Regions from separate parts of the Anaerococcoides asporogena genome, predicted to be linked through region 1. Evidence: riboswitches for the same ligand, from Rfam matches in the RefSeq annotation. Region 1 holds a riboswitch; the other holds the start of a gene.

Region 1 (10,123 bases):
GGCGGCGGCGCCGCAGAAGCTGGATACTCCGGGACAGACGTCAAAGGGTATGCCCGCCTGCGACAGCCGATCCATCTGTTCGCGGATGGCGCCGTAAATCGAGGGATCTCCGGTATGCAGGCGAACCACCAGTCCGCCGCTGCGGTGCACCCGTTCCAGCACCGCGATGACTTCATCCAGGGTCATGGCGGCGCTGTTATGGATCTCACAGCCGGCTTTGGCCCCCTCCAGATGCCGCGGATCCACCAGGGATCCGGCGTAGACAATACAGTCGGCCTGACGCAGCAGCTGCGCACCGCGCAGCGTGATTAAATCCGGTGCTCCGGGGCCGGCTCCCACAAAATGAATCATTGTTTTTCCTCCAGCAGTTTCATCAGGTCACTGGCCTGATCATTTTTTATCAGAACGCCGGGAAAATCCGGCGCATTGGTATAGCACAGATAGCCCAGGGCAATGCCCGCAGGCACGCGCCGGGTCAGAAAATCCTCGATCCGCCGGCCCAGTTCGACCAATGCCGGCTCCAGCAGACCGGCGGCCCAGAGCAGGTCCAGGGCGGCATCGGTGGTGGCGCACTCCAGGATTCCCGCCAGCAGGGGAAGTCCGGCGCCGGCGCGCAGGGCGCAGGCCAGCAGCGTTTCCATCCGGCCGTCGCCAAAGGCGGAATGGGTATTGGGCACCCCGATTCCCAGCTTGACGAGCTTGCCGATGTGGCCCACCAGCAGAATCCGTTCGAACCCGAGCTCCACCGCCGCGTCAATGGCATCGCCGATGAAATTGGCGCAGTTGATGTGGCAGGTCATACTCAGTCCCAGCTCCTCCCGGGCGAAGGTCTCGCCGTAGTTGCCGGGGGTGAGCAGCACGGTTTGGGCACCCCCGGCGCGCAGCTGCCGGAGCCGCAGGCGGATCGTATCCGCCATGGCCTGATGGCTCATGGGTTCCACCAGGCCGGAGGTTCCCAGGATCGACAGACCGCCGGTGATGCCCAGGCGGGGGTTGAAGGTCCGGCGGGCCAGCTCGTCTCCGCCGGGAATTTCCAGGACGACTGACAGACCGCCGCTGTAGCCGCAGTTCTCCGACACCTCCCGGAGGTGGCGGGCAATCATCTCCCGGGGCACGCGGTTGATGGCCGCCGCCCCCACGGGCTGATCCAGACCGGGCCGGGTGACCCGGCCGATTCCAGTCCCGCCGTCCAGCTCAATCCCCCGGGGAATCCGGCGGATCCGGGCAATGATCAGAGCGCCGTCCGTGATGTCGGGATCGTCCCCGGCATCCTTACGGATGGCGCAGCTGGCAGAATCCGCGCCCCGCTCCGGCTGGAGCACGTCCAGTACCAGGTCGATCCCCCCGGGCGTCCGGACCGACACGGTGGCCGGCGCTTGCCCGCGCAGCAGCAAAACAGCCGCCGCCTTGGCCGCCGCCGCGGCGCAGGTCCCGGTGGTGAAGCCGCGGCGCATCATCGTTCCATTGACGTTTCGTTTCATTTCCATGCAAAAAACCCCCCGACGCCAAGCACCGGGGGGCTGATTCACGCGGACGCGAAAGTCCGCTCAAACCATATCCTTCGGTGCCCGCAAAGGAATATGAATCCTGGTAACCCGACTATCACGGTAACGGCCTTGTGAGGGAATTACACCCTGCTTTCCCAGTCTAACTGAAAACCAGTATGCCTTAAGAACAATTCTTTGTCAACCGATTGACAATTTCAAAGTCCCGTTGGTATACTGAGTTCGTTTGAATATCGGAATCAGGCCATGGAAGTTGGGTGCGAATCCCACGCAAGGCCGTTGCTGTAATTCGCCAGAGCCCTGGCAGATGTCACTGGAAGAAGTTCCGGGAAGGCGTCAGGGCCGAGTCCGCACCCTGCGGATCCGGGCGATAAGCCAGAATACTTGCCTGTTTCCTGCCGCGCTTCCTGCGCGGTGCATACAGCCCTGCGGACTACCGGGGTCATGGATGAGAATGGGTGAGGCCTTTTTTTGGTCACGTCCCGATTTCGACCATTAACAAACGTCTGCAAGCTGCTTGCGGGCGTTTTTTTATTTTGCCCGTCCGGCAGCTTCCGGTATGGTTCAAACGTGCCCGATTCCCTCGGGCCAGATTTTTCTCTTTTTCTCTATTATCCCTTATTCCTGGGGGCACGGATCCTTCCGGCCCCGCTGGGGGGTGAGGCTTTGCCCTGGCCCCCGCTTTTTGATTGCGATGCCGCCAACGCGCAGCGTTCTGCCGGCACTGACAATAAATCCATTTGTTTAATTCAGGAGGAAATCAGTCATGTACAAACAGCTCAAACCCCTGGCCGCCCTGGCCCTGGCCCTGCTAATGACGACGGGCTGCGCCGCCCGGCCGACCGCGGCCGTCAGCCCCGCCGCCACCGACGCGCCCCGAAAGCCGGTGCTGTTAGCCGTCAGTTTCGGCACCAGCTACAACGACAGCCGCGACCTGACCATCGGCGCCATCGAACAGGCCCTGCAGGCTGCGTATCCCGCCTATGAGGTCCGCCGGGCCTTTACCAGTCAGATCATCATTGACAAGCTGAAGCAGCGGGACAACCTGAAGATCGACAATGTCAAAGAGGCCATGGACCGCCTGGTGGCGGACGGGGTCCGGGAGATCGTGATTCAGCCCACCCATGTCATGAACGGCTACGAATATGATGACATCGTGGCCGAAGTGAAAGCCTATGAAAGCAGGTTCGACCGTCTGAGCATCGGCGTCAATCTGCTCAGCCGCGACACGGACTATCAGGAGGTCGCATCGGTCATCACCCGGGAAACAGCGGCTTATGACGTTCCAGGTACCGCTGTAGTCTTCATGGGTCACGGCACGGAAGCTCCGTCCAACGCCACCTACGCCCGGCTTCAGCAGTCGCTGGCCGAAGCGGGACACAGCCGGTACTTCATCGGCACCGTGGAAGCGACGCCGTCGCTGGCAGACGTGCTGGCTCAGGTCAAGGCTTCCGGCGCGACCAAAGTGGTGCTGCAGCCCCTCATGATCGTGGCCGGCGACCACGCCAACAATGACATGGCCGGTGAAGAGGACGGATCCTGGAAGAAAGAATTTGAGAAAGCCGGCTTTGCGGTTGAAGTGGTCCTGAAGGGCATGGGCCAGATGAAAGGCATTCAGGATCTGATCGTGCGCCACGCCGGCGAAGCGATCAGCCATTAGCCATCAGCCGCTCCGGCTGACCGGTGCTTATCCCGGAAAACTCAGAGCCTGTCCCTCGAAGCCTTCCCATGCAGGCCCTGGCAAACCAGCCATCGTTCGAACCAGGTCTGGCGCTGTCCAGACCATGCCAGCAGCAGACTGCAGTCAGCCTGTTGTCCATCAAAAAAATCAGGAGAGATGCGAAATGAAACAAGTACAACAATGGATCCTTGCGGCGCTGCTGACCGGCAGCCTGCTCACCGGCTGTTCGGTCAGCCCGGCCAAAGCGGCCGCCCCGGTTTCCGTTCCCTCAGTGACCCAGGCGCAGGTGCCGGTCACCCCCAAAGCCCTGGTACCGGTATACGGCAATCAACTTCAGGATGGGTCCTATCCCATCAAGGTATCGTCAAGCTCTTCCATGTTCCGGGTCATCGATGCTCAGCTCACCGTTGCCCAGGGTGCCATGACGGCCGTTCTGACGCTCAGCGGCGATGGCTATGAAAAACTTTTCATCGGCACCGGCCAGGATGCCCAGACCGCGACCGAAGACCGGTTCAGCCAGTTTGTTCCCGATGCCAACGGCAAATATACCTACACCGTGGCGGTCAGTGCCCTGGATCAGGAAATCGACTGCGCCGCCTTCAGCATCAAGAAGCAGGCCTGGTATGACCGGGTGCTGATTTTTGAGTCGGCCAGCCTTCCTCAGACCGCGCTGCGGTCCTCCGCCGGAGCGGACCAGCCTGCTTCCGGTCAGCTTCCGGCAGAGGGTCAGTACACCATCGGCGTCACCCTGGAAGGCGGCTCCGGCCGCGCCAGCGTGGAATCCCCGGCCCGACTCAGCGTCAGCGGCAAACAGGCTACCGCCACCATCGTCTGGAGCAGCCCGAACTACGACTACATGCTGGTGGGCGGCAAAAAATACCTGCCGGTCAATACCGCCGGCAACAGCACGTTTGAAATTCCGGTCACGCTCGATGAGAAGCTGGCGGTGATTGCCGACACCACAGCCATGGGCAAACCCCGGGAAGTAGAGTACACCTTGTTCTTTGATTCGGCTTCCCTGAAGAAATGATGACAGGATGCAATGGGATTCGCCCCCGTCGACCCGGCGGGCTTCGGGGAGTACCAGCCTTCCTGAGCACCGCTCTTCTCAAAGTCAGCACGCTTCTGGGAGTCACTGCTCTTCTGGGAGTCACTGCCCTTCTGGGAGTCACCATCCTCCTGTCGGGCTGTACGGTTCCGGCAGCTGCCCCGCCCGCCGGCGGACTGGGAATTGGCTGGAGGGTTGAGCGGTCCCTGGAGCTGGAGTATGCCAAGAATTTCAGCGTGGACTATTATCCGGAGGATTATGCTCTGGTCACGCTGTCGGACAAAAGCCGGTTTCTGGTCGTCCCGCCGGGCAGGACGGCGCCTGAAGGAATCGGGGGGGACATCACCGTGCTGCAGCGGCCGCTGCGCAGCGTTTATCTGGTGGCCACCTCCGTCATGGCTCAGTTCGATGAACTCCATGCCCTGGATCAGATCCGGCTCTCCGGCACCCGGGCGGCGGACTGGCAGAGCCAGAATGCCCGGACGGCCATGGAAAACGGGAGCATCGTGTTTGCCGGCAAATACAGTGCGCCCGACTATGAGCTGATTCTTTCGAGTCAGTGCGATCTGGCGATTGAATCCAGCATGATCAATCATGTGCCCGAGGTGAAGGAAAAACTGCTGGGGATGAAGGTTCCGGTTCTGATCGACCAGTCCAGCTATGAAAAACACCCGCTGGGCCGGACCGAATGGATTAAGCTCTACGGCGTACTCACCGGTCGGGAAGAGCAGGCTGCGGCAAGCTTTGACCGGCAGGCCGCCCTGCTCCGGGAAGCCTCAGTGCAGTCCGGCACCGGCAAATCGGTGGCGTTTTTCTACATCAGTTCCGCCGGTCAGGTGGTGGTGCGAAAACCCGGGGACTACATCACGAAGATGATCGACCTGGCAGGAGGCAGCTATGCCTTCAGCCATCTGGGCGACCCGGAACAAGCCGACAATACCGTCAATCTGGATATGGAAGCCTTCTATGCCGCGGCCAGGGATGCGGATGTCCTGATCTACAACAGTGCCCTGGCCGGTGAAGTCGCTTCCCTGGCAGACCTGACCGCCAGGAACGCTTTGCTGAGCAAGTTCAAGGCCGTTCAAACCGGAAATGTCTGGTGTACGGAAAAGAACCTGTACCAGGAAACAACCCGGCTGGGGCTGATGGTCTCGGATCTGAACCGCCTCTTGACGGATCCCGATCCCACTTTGAACCAGCTGCACTTTTTTACCCGCCTCAGATAACGTTCCGGACGATGAACGAATTCCGCAAAGGAGACTTGCCGCATGGATCCATCCAACAAACGACGCTGGCGCTTCGGCCTGGCTCTGCTATTCCTGCTGAGCCTGGTTCTTGGCCTGGTGGCACTCAATATCAGCCTGGGGAGCATACCGGTCAGCCTCCCCGACATCAGGCGCATTCTGTTTGGTCAGGGCGGGACGCCCACCCAGCAGGATATCATCTGGAAAATCCGACTGCCCCGGACTCTGGCGGCGGTTCTTCTCGGCGGCGCTCTGGCGCTGTCGGGTTTTTTGCTTCAAACCTATTTCAACAACCCCATCGCCGGTCCCTACGTCCTGGGCATTTCCTCTGGTTCCAAGCTGGCGGTGTCGGTCACCCTGATTGCCGCGCTGAGCCGGGGCATTCCCCTGGGCTCGGCCGCTCTGATCAGCGCGGCGTTTGCCGGTGCCCTGGGCACCATGGGCTTTATCCTGCTGGCGGCCCGAAAGGTTCAACGCTCCAGCCGGCTGATTGTCAGCGGCGTCATGATCGGCTACATCTGTTCCGCCCTGACGGACTTCGTGATTACCTTCGCCGATGACGCCGCCATCGTGAACCTGCACAACTGGTCCCGGGGCAGCTTCTCCGGCATGGCCTGGCCGGATGTAGCCGCCATGACGTTCGTGGTCCTGCCGGCTGCTGTCTGTGTGTTCCTGCTGTCCAAACCCATCGGCGCCTGTCAGCTGGGAGAAAGCTACGCCAGGAACATGGGCGTCAACATCCCCCGCTTCCGCCGTCTGCTGGTGCTTTTATCCAGCGTCCTGTGCGCCTGCGTCATCGCCTTTGCCGGCCCGGTGTCCTTTGTCGGCGTGGCCGTGCCGCATCTGACCCGGGGCCTTTTGGGCACAGCCCGGCCGCTGGTTGTCATCCCCGCCTGCTTTTTAAGCGGCGCTGCATTCTGTCTGGGCTGCGACCTGATCGCCCGAACCGCCTTTGCTCCCCTGGAACTTAGCATCAGCTCGGTGACCGCAGTGATTGGTGCCCCCATCGTGATCAGCATACTGCTGGGAAAGAAAGGACGTGACTGACATGACTGATTTTTTCAAAACGGACCGTCTCACCGTCGGCTACGACGGAGTCCCGCTGATCCGGGACATCTGCCTGTCCCTGGAGCGGGGGCAGATTATGACCCTGATCGGACCCAACGGCTCGGGCAAGTCCACGATTCTGAAAAGCCTCACCCGTCAGCTGAAAAGCCTGGGCGGAACGGTGAGCATCGATGGGCGATCCATTGCCAACATGTCCAGCCTCGACCTGGCCCGGCAGGTATCGGTGGTCTGGACCGACCGGCTCAAACCGGAACTTATGACCTGCCGGGAGGTTGTCGCCACCGGCCGCTATCCCTATACCGGCCGCCTGGGCATCCTCTCCGCGGCAGACCGGGCCGCTGTCTTCGGGGCCATGGAGCTGGTGGATGCCCTGCCCCTGGCCGAACGGGACTTTACCCGAATCAGCGACGGCCAGCGCCAGAGAATCCTGCTGGCCCGGGCGATCTGCCAGGAACCCCGGATCATCGTACTGGACGAGCCCACCTCCTTTCTGGATATCCGCTATAAGCTGGAACTCCTTGGAATTCTGCGGTCCCTGGCAAAGGAGCGGGGCATCACGGTCATCATGTCGCTGCACGAACTGGAACTGGCCCAGAAGGCTTCGGATCTGGTTCTGTGCGTCAAGGACGGAGCGATTGCCCACATCGGCAGCCCCCGGGAAGTCTTTGGCGGCGACCGGATCCGGGAACTGTTCGGTCTGACTGACGGCAGCTACAACCCGGGCTTCGGCAGCTTTGAACTGGCCCGCCCCGGCGGAGTACCACGGGTGTTTGTCATCGCCGGCGGCGGAACCGGCATCCCGCAGTACCGGGCGCTGCAGCAGCGAGGCATTCCGTTTGCCACCGGCATCCTGCATGAAAATGACGTGGACTTCAGCCTGGCGCGGGATCTGGCCGGCGAGGTCATTGCCGAGCAGAGCTTTGAGCCCATCCGCCCGGCGCTCCTGCGGCAGGCCATCGACCGGCTGAAGCAATGTGGCGCGGTGATCAACTGCCTGAATCGGTACGGCGAACTGAACCTGCCAAACCGTGAACTGGCCGAAGCGGCCCGATCACTCGGCCTGCCGGTTGTGTCCGGTGCCGATGAGCTCCCCTGCCAATCTGACTTAATAATCCGGAAATGGAGTGATGATTGATGAAACATGGAATTGTGTATGGCGTCAGCGTGGGGCCGGGAGATCCGTCCCTGCTGACCCTGAAAGCAGCCGAGCGCATCCGGCTGTGTCCGGTGCTGGCTGTGCCCCGGACCTCCGGTGCCCACTCCCTGGCGCTGTCCATCGCCGCCGGGGCGGTGGATCTGGCTGCCAAGGCGGTGGAATACCTGGACCTGCCCATGACCCGGGATCCCGAACTGCGGGAACGAGCCTACCGCGCGGTCGCAGACCAGATTGCGCGCCATCTCGGAACCGGTGCGGATGTGGCGGTGCTTAACCTGGGCGATGCTTCGCTCTACAGCTCCTGGTCCTACCTGTGCCGAATTCTTCTCGACGACGGCTGGACGGCGGAAACCATCCCCGGCGTGACCAGCTTCTGCGCCTGTGCCGCCCGGCTCAACCGCAGCCTGACCGAGATGAATGAACCACTGCATATCCTGCCCGGCGCCCTGGAAGATCTGGAAGCCGCCCTGGCCCTGCCGGGCGGAAAAATCGTGATGAAGTCCGGCAAGTCCCTGCCCCAGGTTCTGGAACTCCTGGCCAGACAGGGCCTGACCGACCGGGCAGCCCTGGTCAGTGACTGCGGCCTCCCCACGGAACAGGCTTTTCCCCGGATTGAGGAAGTGACTTGTGACAGCTACTTCTCGACCCTCCTGATCGCGCCCTGACCAGAACCCGGTGATGTCCCAGACACAGAAATGCCCGGACACAGAAATGCCCGGAGCCTGCTCCCCCAAGGGGGATGAGCTCCGGGCATTTTTTGCTTTTTCGTTTGATGTGGAATCCGATTAATCCAGCAAATCCAGGACTGCCGGGACGATTTCGGTATTGTCGAGGTAGCGCTTGCGGACTGCGTCGCGCTCGTCGGCATATTTCTTCAGGAGCTGAGCACCCGGTCCCTTGGCATACAGCGGGATCAGCTGGTTGGTATGGTCGCCGGAGAGCCAGTACACACCGGGCAGCTGGCCCTGACCGTTGCTGCGGACCGGAGTCAGGGCATCGGGTGAGCCCGACAGGTATCCGGTCTCATGATCACCGGTCACGATGAGCAGCGTTTCACTCCAGCTGGAGTTTTCTTCCACCCAGTCCACCACGGCCTCGACGGCGGCATTGAAGTCATTCATTTCCTCGATGTTTCGGCCAAGCTGGTTGGCATGCCCCGACCAGTCAATGGCACCGCCTTCAATCATCAGAAAGAGTCCGTCTTCATCCTGATCCAGCACGTTGAGGGCAGCCCGGGACATGGTGGCCAGATCCGGGACATTCTGGTTGAAGGGAACCGCATACGGAGCGGCTTTGGCATCGCCGCCGCGTCCCTGCTGCAGGGTGGATGCCACTTGGGGCACCCCGAATACGCGCTTCGGGGTTTCCCCCCGGGTCATGGCTTCAAACTCGGCTTTTGTTTCGATGAAGGTCCAGGCATCGGTCTGACCGTCTCCATCAGCATCTGCACCGGCTTGGCCCTGGGTCAGGTTATTCCACAGTGTCTCCCCATCGACCGCCTTCCCGCCTTCGCGCATGGCGTTGAGATTCTTGAAACTGGGAGCGGCGGGCTGTCCGTTGTCATTGAACATGGGATGACCCGGAGCCATGATGACGTCCGCAGCGGACTCATTGATCATCTCAGCGGCGATGGTATTATAGTTGTTGCGGTTGACGTCATGGGCAATGAATGCGGCCGGAGTCGCATGATAGAACTGCACTGAGGATACTACGCCGGTGGAGCGGCCCGCTTCCTCAAAATACTGGCCCACATGCTTGAGTTCCCGGCGATTGATATCCACGCCAATGCCTGCATCATAGGTCTTGACGCCGGTGGACATGGCCGTTCCGGCCGCCGCTGAATCCGTGGGCCGGTGCTTGATGTAGTCAGTGTCTGACCAGGCCTGGGAAGGATCGTAGCTTCCCACCGAGTAAGTGCTCATAAACGTGGCGGTGGGGAAGTTCTGATAGATCGCCTGCCCATCCCGTCCTGCATGGTAGTAGTTGGCCGCCAGGATCTGGTTTTCGCCCCAGCCGTCCGCGATCATGAGGATCACATTGCGCACCGTCTGACCCTTTCCTGCCGTCTTTCTGGCAGCCAGCGCATTGGTGCCGCCCAATCCCATAACCAGGGATCCCGTCACCGCCAGAGCCATCATTTTTTTCCAGTTCAACATCCTTGTTCCTCCGTTTCATTCGTTTCGTACAAGGATATTCTAGCTTTGCCATGTGATGCCCATGTTCTCATCAAGTAAATTGGAGGTTAATCTTCCAGACGGTAGTTATTGAAATTCCCTAAATCCTTGGCAAAACTTGCGATTATGAAAGATCAATCGGTTGATTCCACTTCATGCCAACCTTGATTCAGACACACGACCCTGCACCGACCTCCAAAAACACTGAATTTGGGTAACCAGGGGCCGTATCGTTTCATTCGGTCGT
Region 2 (10,123 bases), 1.7 Mb from region 1:
TTGACTGATACATATCCTTTCTTTCCAAGATGTTCGATGAAATACCAGTTATTATCGCGATAGTTGACTTTCACAATGGTTCCCTTAGGTATGCTGCCCTGGGTGGAATACCAGGTGGACGGACCGCTTCGGAAATTCAAGGAAGTCGCGGTCACTTTGGCATAATAAGGAAATTCCGGCACTTCTACCGGCTCGCCGGCCGGAACCCATTTGGCATAGAGGCTCTGGGTGTATTCGTCGGCTTTGTCTTTGGCAAAGTCCCAGCATCGTTCGTAGGTATTGGTGTGGTACCAGCCCGCGAAGGAATAGTTTTCTCTGGTAGGAGGTGCTGGTTCAGCCAGATACCCATTGGAGGTAAATTGATTCGGAACAACGGTCCCACCCATTGAATCAAACACAATGTCGTATCCACGTCTGATGTCATATTGTGTCAGGTCGGTTCCATTGGGGTTCAGCTTGACGTTTTCCAGCCTGGTTTCATTACCGGCCATATCCGAAATGGAGACGTAGTCCAAGATATACGTGCCAATGGCTGAGCCAAGCGCCGGGTGCCCTTCATACACTCCCGGGGATTTTTCTCTCAGACTGAAAGAAAATGTCTTATGAAGAGTATTCATTGCCCAATCCGGTGCAGCATAACTTCCGGTAACGTCGCCTTTTAGACCCTGATCATCAGAAACTCGCACTGTCATGATGATCCCGTTCGTATAGCTGACCTTATTGTGAGAAATTGTCAGAGACTCTATGACCGGCGGTGTCGTATCCGGCGGTGTGATATAGTTCACCGTAATGTCACAGTGATCCAGCTTCATGGTCTGCAGCTCCTGCGGACCTCTGGTCGCGTTATGCAGCACTACTCGGTTGCAGCCTTTATCCTTCAGTGAAATTTGACTGATAAACCACGTTCCGGCCGGAGCCTCCTTGGGCAGGATCAGCTGTCCGGTGTATGTTCCATTGCCCTGACTGGTCAGTGCCACGTCCTGGTGTCCAAAATTAGGCCCTTCATAGTCGACCATGATGCTGCCGTCAATGCCCAGTCCGACATCACTGGCTTGAACCGTCACATTCACGGTCTCGCCCTGGAGCACGCTGGTTTTATCTACGGACACGGCTGTGACCACCGGTGGCGCGATGTCCTGGTTGGGATTGCTTACGATAAAATCCGCTCCGCTTAAATCCTCCGAATCCGACAATTCCGGATCCAGCACCAGGTTGTAGATTTCACCGAAGGATCCATCCGCAAATGGGATCAGTATATTTGTCAGAATATAGGTTCCGCTTTTTGCGGTCTCATCGATGGTTACACTGCCATGGTAGAAACCATCTGACCCGACTGCGAGTGTGAAGCGATAACTCGACTCATACTCCAAACTGGAAAAACCTGCCTCCAGTTCACCTGACACGCCGGTGACCCGATCGTCCAGATCCAGCGTCACGCTTACTTTGTCCCCTACTTTTGCTTCTTTCGGACTGGAGGTCACCGATACCACTCGCTTGAGCGGGACAGGCTCCGCCTGAGCGACCGACGCTCCACTCAATCCTTGGAACAACCCCAGAAACAGCACCAGTGCCAGCAGCGTGCTGATGCTTTTCTTTCCACATTTTTGGTTCATAGTACAAACCCCTTCGTTTTTTTCGCTGATGGGCCAAACCACAATTCTCGCAATGATTCAGCCTGCAGAACGATACTGTAATTATCTCTGAATTAAGGACCATTATCAAAGCAGTTCCGAATAATTACTATAAATAATTCTCAACACGTTAGGATTAAATCAAACTACGTTCAAATCTTTGATTTCTTTGTAGGATGTTCATGAAAATACATTGTTTTTTAAATAGTAAAAAAACTGCCCATCCCAGTTCCCAACACGCCGATCATGTCTTATGCGCCTTGGCGACCTGGTCTGATGGTTGTTCGGGAATCCCGGATCTTTGTGATTGCCGCTTCACGGGCTACTTCAGTGACTACTTCAATGACTGCTTCAATACCAATCTGACAGAAAATACAAATGACTGCGGTCCGCCCCATTCCTGGCTTTGCCAGGATATAAGGCGGACCGCTGAATACGCTGTTGGTCCGGTTGCGACCGTCAGACAACGCTATGTTTAATTCTAATTGCTTGGTGTCACATTTTCGTTCCGTTGCGTCCTTATGGCATGAGGTTCAGATACTTGGCTGAAACATAGCCGATCTTACCGTCTACGCAGACCTGCCACCAGGTGGAGGAGGTCTTCTTCATGAGGATGAAAATGGAACTGCGGGGCAGTTTGGTAATGACGGAGTAACTGGTGGAGGGGCCGGTTCTGAGGTTGACGGGATCCAGGTTGATGTAGCGCTGAATCGGGGTGACGATGTCAACCAGGTACTTGGCGGATACATAACCGGTATGATCCCCATCCTTCACCTGCCACCAGGTATCGTTGACTTTCTGCAGCTGTTCCAGCAGTGTGCCGACCGGCAGCTTGCGGATGACGGGATTGGCGGTGGACGGACCGCTGCGCAGGTTCACCGTTGTTTTGACCATATAGATCGTGGGATCGTTGGGGGCTGGCGGTGGAGTCGGTGCCGGTTGAGCGCTGACGGGCTTCAGATAGCTGGCGGAGGCATAGCCTTTGGTTGTTCCTGCCAGAATCTGATACCAGGTGGTGCTGGGTTTGCTGACCAGTTCGACCAGTGTGCCCACCGGCAGTTTTTTGATGATGCTGTAGGCTGTGGACGGGCCGGTGCGCAGATTGACTGCGGGACTGACCTGATAAACCAGAGAAGCGTCAGTCTTTTGCAGGTAGGTAGCTGATACATAGCCTTTCTTTCCCAGATATTCAATGGAATACCAGTTGTTGTCGCGATAGTTGACTTTAACAATGGTTCCTTTGGGGATGCTTCCCTGCGTGGGATACCAGGTAGATGGCCCGCTGCGGAAATTCAGGGATGTGGCGGTAACTTTGGCATAATGCGGGAACTCCGGTACTTCCACCGGCTCTCCGGCCGGAACCCATTTGGCATAGAGCTTCTGGGTGTAGACATCGGCTTTGTCTTTGGCAAAGTCCCAGCGCCGTTCGTAGGTATTGGTGTGGTACCAGCCGGCGAAGGAATAGCCTTCCCGGGTGGGAGCGGGCGGTTCCGTCAGATAGCCGGTGGAGGTAAACTGCTTCGCAACCCCGGTTCCGCCCATGGAATCAAACAGGATGATATATCCCCGCTTGACGTTGTACTGGCTCAGGTCAGTTCCCTTGGGGTTCAGCTTGATGTTTTCCAGCCGGGCTTCGTTGCCGGCCGCATCCGAAATGGAAACGTAATCCAGGATATACGTGCCAATGTCTGATCCAATCCCCGGGTTCCCTTCATAGACGCCCGGAGTTTTTTCAAACAGCATGAAGGAATAGGTTTTGTGGAGTGTATTCAACGCCCAGTCCGGTGCCGCATAGCTGCCGTACACGATGCGTTCCAGATCCTGATCATCGGAGACACGCATGGTCATGGTGAATCCGGTGCCCGAGGTGACCTCATGGTTGGAGATTGTCAGGGACTCAATGACCGGAGCGGTTGTATCTTCTGGCGTAATGGAACCTACGGTCAGATCACAGTGATCCAGATTCATGGTCTCAAGCGCTTCCGGATCCCTGGTGGCGTTTCCAAGGAACACCAGATTGCCGGCCCGATCCGCCAGGATGATCTGACTGATATACCAGGTTCCGGCTGGGGCATCCTCCGGCAGGGTCAGCTGACCGGAATAAGTTCCGTTGCCTTGACTGGTCAGCTCCAGATCCAGGTAGCTGTCCTCGGGTCCTTCATAGCTGACCAGGATGCTGTCCTCAATGCCCAGGCCGATGTCACTGGCCTGCGCCGTAACGGTCACGGTCTCCCCCTGCAGCAGGCTGGTCTTATCCACGGAGACAGCCGTGACGACGGGCGGTGTGATATCCTGATTGGGATTGTTCACGGTAAAATCAGCCCCGCTTAAATCTTCGGCTTCCGGCAGTTCCGGATCCAGCACCTGATTGTAGACTTCCCCGAAGGAGTCGTCTTCAAACGGAATCAGGATATTGGTCAGGATATAGGTCCCGGTTTTCGCTGTCTCATCGATCAGTACGCTGCCTCGATAAAGACCATCGGTCTCAGGTGCCAGAGTGAAGAAATAGACGGCTTCCTGTTCCAGATTCGCCACCGCCGCGAATAGTTCACCCGCTATGCCGGTGACCGTATCGGCCAGATCCAGCGTTATCGTTACTTCATCCCCGACCTCAGCCGTCTTCGGGCTGGAAGTCACGGAACCGACCAGCTTCGGCGCAACGGGTTCCGCCTGAGCGACCGACGGCACGCTCAATCCCTGAAACAGCCCCAGAAACAGCACCAGTGCCAACAGCCAGCTGATCCGTTTCTTCCCACATTTTTGGTTCATAGTACAAACCCCTTTGTCATATTCGCCCATGAGCCAAACCCTGATTCAATCAATGATTCAGCATTCATAACGTTATCATTATTATCTCCGAATTTATGAACTTTATCAAAGCTTTTCCGTATAATCAAACGGTTTTTCTTTAAAACAAGAGTGTTAAATTTTATATTCAATCATAAAGATGATTTTTCCGCCTGAATGTTACCCTAAAAAGTAGAAAACTTCAAAAAAGCACCTGCACCCGTCAGATCCTTGGGACAAGGATCTGACGGGTGCCTTAATAGTTCGACTATTCAATTCTTGGAGTATGTTCCTCTTTGAATATGTTCCTCTTCGAGTATATTTCTCTACGGTATGTTCGGCTTCGAGTGTTCCTCTTGGAGTGTTCCCCTTCGGCGTTCATCATTGACTATATCAATTTCGATTATTTCGTTTTTGGGAACAGGTACTGAAGACTGCGGTCCTCGGTGTAGGTCTTGAGGAACTCCAGGTCGTAGATCGTGGAGAGGACCTCGGGATTGATGCACTCGCCGGGCTTGCCGACTTTGACAACTCTGCCCTCATGGAGCAGGATGATCCAGTCGGAGAAGTCTCGGGCCAGGTTCAGGTCGTGCATGACGGCGACCACGGTTCGCTGCGGGGTCATTTCCTTGAGGCTTTTCAGGATGCCTATCTGATGGCTGACATCCAGATGGTTGACGGGCTCATCCAGGAGAATCCAGGGGGTGGCCTGGGCGATGGCCCGGGCCACGGACACCCGCTGGAGCTCGCCGCCGGAGATCCGGCTGACGGGCTGATCCTTGAGGTGGGTGGTTTCCGTGATGCGCATGGCGTCTTCGCAGATGCGCCGGTCCTCCGGCGTGGGATTGCCCAGCTGCTTGATGAAGGGATATCGTCCCATTTCCACTACTTCCCGGGCGGTGAACTCATAGTCGTTCTGGAACACCTGGGGGACGTAGGACAGCTGTCTGGCTTTTTCCAGGGGCCGGTAGCCTTTCAGAGGCCTTCCCTCGAGCAGGATCTCTCCTTGCGTGGGCTGGAGCAGTCCGAGGAGCAGTTTCAGGAGGGTACTCTTGCCGGACCCGTTGGGTCCCAGGATGGAGATGAACCGGCCTTTGGGAAAGGTCACGCTGATGTCTTTGAGTACGGGTTTGACATCGTAGCCGAATCCAAGATGCTTAACTTCCATCAGCTTTTCTCCCCTCCCCGGCTTCTGGCCAGGAGCCAGATAAAATACGGTGCTCCGAACAGTGCGGTGACCGCTCCCACCGGGAGCTCCGCCCCGTCGATGAGGGAGCGGGCAATGGTATCGGCCACCAGCAGGAAGATGGAGCCTGAGATCATGGCAAAGGGAATCAGGCGCTTGTGGGAGGGGCCCACGATCATGCGCATGATATGGGGCATCATGAGCCCGACGAAGCCGATGACGCCGGTAAAGGCGACGCAGACGGCCACAATCAGGGAGGAGTAGATCAGGATGCGGATCTTGACTCGTTCCGTCTCTACGCCCAGGGAACGGGCGACTTCCTCGCCGGAGGTAAGGATGTCCAGTTCCCGCCAGTTGGAATAGAGCAGGAAGGAACCAAGAATTACCACCGGTGCCAGGATGGCGATCTGGAGGTAGCTGACGCTGGCCAGGGAGCCCATGGTCCAGTAGACGATCTTGGAGACGTTCTGTTCGTCGAAGACCAGGATCAGGGACACGATGGAAGACAGAAAGTAGCTGACGGCTACTCCGGACAGGAGGAGCGAAGTCATGGAGGTACGGCTGCGACGCATGGCGAGGCTGTAGACCAGGAAGGTCGAGGCCAGAGCGCCGGCAAAGGCTGCCAGGGTGACTGCGCCGAATCCGGCAACGGACTCATTAATGCCCAGACTGATGGCCAGGGCGGCGCCCAGGGTCGCTCCGGAGGAGATGCCCAGGATGTAGGGATCAGCCATGGAGTTGCGGAAGACGCCCTGATAGGCGCAGCCGACGCCGGCCAGGCCGGCACCGGCGAAGATCGCCGTCAAAATCCGGGGGATCCGGATATTGAACAGAATGATTTCCTTGGATCCGCCCTGTTCCTGGGCCAGTCCCAGAAGTGCCAGGAGCTTGTGCCAGAGAATGGCGATAGTTTCGTCGACGCGAATGGCCGCATCGCCCATGGTGACGGATCCCATGCTTAATAGCAAAAGGAGGACCGCCAGCATCAGAAAGAGCGGCAGATAGCTTTTCTTTTTCTGTTTCATGGCATCCTCCTTGTGACCCTGGATCAACCAGGTTGATATGTCTAGTATCATGATACATCCATCAGCTGGTTCAGTCGATGAATGACACGGTTTTGATTTTCTTCGGGTTCTCTACTTGAACAGCTCCGGGTGCAGGATCCGGGCGATGGCTTCGACGCCTTCGGCCAGACGGGGTCCTTCGCGGTTCACCAGGTTGTCATCCACTTCCATGACGCGGTTTTCCTTGACAGCCGTCAGGTTCTTGTAGGGTTCAGTAGTCTTGAACTCCTCGGTGAGCTTGGCCATGGAGCCGATGACAATGTACTGGGGATCCTTCTCGGCCAGTTTCTCGGTGGTGAAGTTCCAGCCCTGTACGTCTTTGGCAATATTGTCGCCGCCGGCCAGAGTAATCAGTTCATGCAGGAAGGTGTCGCCGCCGGCGGTGTAGTCGCCGTTCTTGCCGAAGCCTGCCACGTAGTAGATGGAGACCGGAGCCGCATCCTTGACTTTTGCTGCCACAGCGGCGATGTCTGTCTGAATGGTTTCGGTCAGGGTCTTGGCTTCGACGTTGGCATTGAGCATGCGGCCGATTTCTTCCATGTTTTTGTAGGATCCGTCAATGGTGTTGCCGGTGAAGATCTGTACCACTTTGGCGCCGCTTTTTTCGATCTGTTCGACGACTTCCTGTTCCATGAAGGAAACCAGGATCAGGTCGGGATTCAGCTCAACGATCTTTTCCACGGAAGGTTTGGTCATGGAACCGACGGATACAACATCCTTGGTTTGTGCCGGGTAGTCACAGTAGTCGGTGCGTCCGACCAGCTGAGCGCCTTTGCCCAGAGCATAGACGACTTCGGTATAGGTGGGTGACAGGGATACGATCCGCTGGGGTTCTTTGTCAATGATGACGTCCTTGCCGTCAGCGGTCTTAAAGGTATAGGGATAAACCGTTTCTGCAGCAGCCTGAGCGGCTGTCGTGGACGGAGTGGTGGCTGGCTGGGTCACGGCCTGGGTGGAACCGGATGTGGTATTGGCTCCAGTGGCTGGTGACTGAGTCTGGCAGCCGGCGACGCTGAGCATAAGGAACGTAAACAGTGCGATGATTCTTGAGAATTTCTTCATGGTTATTTTTCCTCCCGGATATCTACATAATCCTGTTTGTTGACTGAAACATCATGAAAGGATGCCATGGTGCCGAGGGTGAACATCGAGCACTCCATGAGGTTCATGGCCAGGGGGCAGCCGGAGCCTTCGCCCAGGCGCATTTCCAGGTCGAGCATGGGGCGCAGGCCGAAGGCCTGCTCCACCGCCCGGGCACCGGACTCTTTCGTCTTGTGGGACGAAAATGCATAGTCCAGGATGCCGGAGTGGAAGCCGCGGGCCAGGGCCAGGGCGGCCATGGATATGACCCCGTCGAGTACGAAGGGAATGGAATTGGCGGCGCAGGCCAGGTAGGTTCCGGCCATGGCGCAGATGTCCGCGCCGGCCAGCTTGGCCGCTGCGTCCAGGATGTCCCCGTAGGGTCCGTTGATGGCCAGGGCATCGCGTACGACATTCACCTTATGTCGTACGCCGTCCCGGGTCAGGCCGGAGCCAAAGCCAGTGGTTTCCTCAGGGGGAACTCCGGTTAAAAGACTGATCACCGCCGAGGAGGTCGTGGTGTTGCCCACGCCCATTTCCCCTGCTCCGATCAGGTTGTAGCCGGAGTCGATCAGTTCCTGAGTTCTCCGAATGCCGGCCAGCACGTACTGGGCGGCATCATCCCGGCTCATGGCCGGACCAAGCCGCATGTTGTCCGTGGAGCGCCGCACCTTATAAGTAGTGTGGCCCTCAACATCTTCCAGTACGGCCAGATCCTCCAGGAACACCTCCACGTGGTAGAACGCGGCGATGCAGCCCAAGCCGGAACGGCCGCTGAGGATATTCAGGCATACCTTGTAGGTTATGTCCTGCGGATTGGTCGAGACGCCTTCCTGACAGACCCCATTGTCCCCGGCATATACCACAACCGCTTTTTGAAACGGCTGAGGGTTGCCCCGGGTGATGGCCCAGATCCTCTCCCGGATCTCCTCCATCTTTCCCAATGAACCCAGCGGCTTGCACAGGGAGTCATTGTATTCTCGGGCTTGAGCCAGATACTCCGCTTCAATCGGAGCAATCCGGCTTACGACCGCAGCGATTTCTTGTTCGAAGGCGCTGCCGTTGGGTTGGAAATTAAAAGAATTCATCGTATCACGTTCCTTGTTGAATTAAAAGCAAAAAGAGCAGTCGGTCGCCCTACTGCTCATGAAGTTAATCATTTCAACCAATAGTATTTTCCACCCGAAAATTTTTAGGATCCACGGAAGGCAGGTCTCCTGGCTCGTGTCTTCAGGCCTTGCCTCAACCCTTCCCCATCGGACTTCCCGATGAGTGGTTTTCTTGAGGTTCGTAGACACATACAGTAGCGGGGGCTGCTGTGGTTTTTCACCACATTCCCTTTTCACCCAAATTCTTGGGCACCTTCGATGATGGTTATTCAGTTACATTCCCATATTAGACTCCCACCCGAGTTCTGTCAATGCAATTTTCCCGGTTTATGATATATATCAGGCAAGCGGACATAGAACAAAAGAATCATAGCTATTCAGTGGTACTATTGAAAAAATGTTTGAATTACTGGAATAAAAATCGTTTCGATACATAAACGTTATCAACAAAAGTATTGCTTATAAATGCTATCCATTTCACTATGAAAGTTACCCCATGACGGATTTTCATTCTTCTCTCGGTCAGTAAGATAGTATTGGTATTTGTAAAGCATTTTCAATGCCGTCTGATCAGACAATTTTTTTCGGTAGAGGTAATAGATCAGTTCAAACATTCTAATTGCGTGAATGTTGTCCAGACCCGTTGACCACTCTTCTGCCTTTTCAATGAGCTGCAATGCATTATGATCATGAGCCGCAAAATATAGAAGTTCTTTTACAGCAATATACGCCAGCGACTTAACCTCTCCACGATCATCTTTATTGTCGAGTAATGGTTCGTATTTGGTTCGGGGTACAATTCTTGATTCAATTGCGTCCCTTAACATTAATTCTATTTCTGTCAAATCTGTATCTTTAAGCAGGGTTAAACGGGCTGCTTCAGGATCCATTTTCTGATCTATATAGTTTTGAGGTGAATGTCCGACCAGTTCTGCATAGACCGCCTCGTGGATAGCAAGGTTTGGGAAAGCTTGAAATATCGGTTCCAACCAAATCTCTTTAAACTGATCGAATTTAATTGGGCTCTTTGTAATTGGCGTTCGATCGGGAGGGATAAGGAAGTTCGCATCCAGGGTGATGGTTTGCTTCGGATTTTTAATAATACCTATAAAGGCGGTATTAGGATCAGACAGATGAATCTTCATTCTCATGCTCCCCACTAAAAAACGCATCAAGTTCATCAACATCTTCTTGTGAGGCTCTGATCTCAAAGCCAAATTCATCTGGAGTTCGATTAAATAATCGTAAAGTTTCTGTAAAATGGTC

The links. A riboswitch is a leader RNA that binds a small molecule or an ion and turns the genes downstream of it on or off. The one in region 1 is predicted to bind cobalamin.
Region 2: linked by a shared signal. The riboswitch ahead of cobT (nicotinate-nucleotide--dimethylbenzimidazole phosphoribosyltransferase) and the one ahead of P6M73_RS15935 (sirohydrochlorin cobaltochelatase) in region 1 are both predicted to bind cobalamin.

What each region holds. Positions count from the first base shown of each region.
Region 1 covers NZ_CP120965.1:3,483,935-3,494,057, forward strand. The annotation lists gene cobM (precorrin-4 C(11)-methyltransferase) at 1-351, opposite strand, end outside; gene cbiD (cobalt-precorrin-5B (C(1))-methyltransferase CbiD) at 348-1,487, opposite strand; cobalamin riboswitch at 1,730-1,911, shown strand; gene P6M73_RS15935 (sirohydrochlorin cobaltochelatase) at 2,272-3,165, shown strand; gene P6M73_RS15940 (hypothetical protein) at 3,350-4,216, shown strand; gene P6M73_RS15945 (ABC transporter substrate-binding protein) at 4,213-5,460, shown strand; gene P6M73_RS15950 (FecCD family ABC transporter permease) at 5,503-6,525, shown strand; gene P6M73_RS15955 (ABC transporter ATP-binding protein) at 6,527-7,681, shown strand; gene cobI (precorrin-2 C(20)-methyltransferase) at 7,681-8,367, shown strand; gene P6M73_RS15965 (alkaline phosphatase) at 8,488-9,858, opposite strand.
Region 2 covers NZ_CP120965.1:1,760,922-1,771,044, reverse strand. The annotation lists gene P6M73_RS08330 (SH3 domain-containing protein) at 1-1,613, opposite strand, end outside; gene P6M73_RS08325 (SH3 domain-containing protein) at 2,151-4,400, opposite strand; gene P6M73_RS08320 (ABC transporter ATP-binding protein) at 4,822-5,586, opposite strand; gene P6M73_RS08315 (FecCD family ABC transporter permease) at 5,586-6,629, opposite strand; gene P6M73_RS08310 (ABC transporter substrate-binding protein) at 6,741-7,730, opposite strand; gene cobT (nicotinate-nucleotide--dimethylbenzimidazole phosphoribosyltransferase) at 7,733-8,836, opposite strand; cobalamin riboswitch at 8,939-9,129, opposite strand; gene P6M73_RS08300 (hypothetical protein) at 9,301-10,002, opposite strand; gene P6M73_RS08295 (ImmA/IrrE family metallo-endopeptidase) at 9,983-10,123, opposite strand, start outside.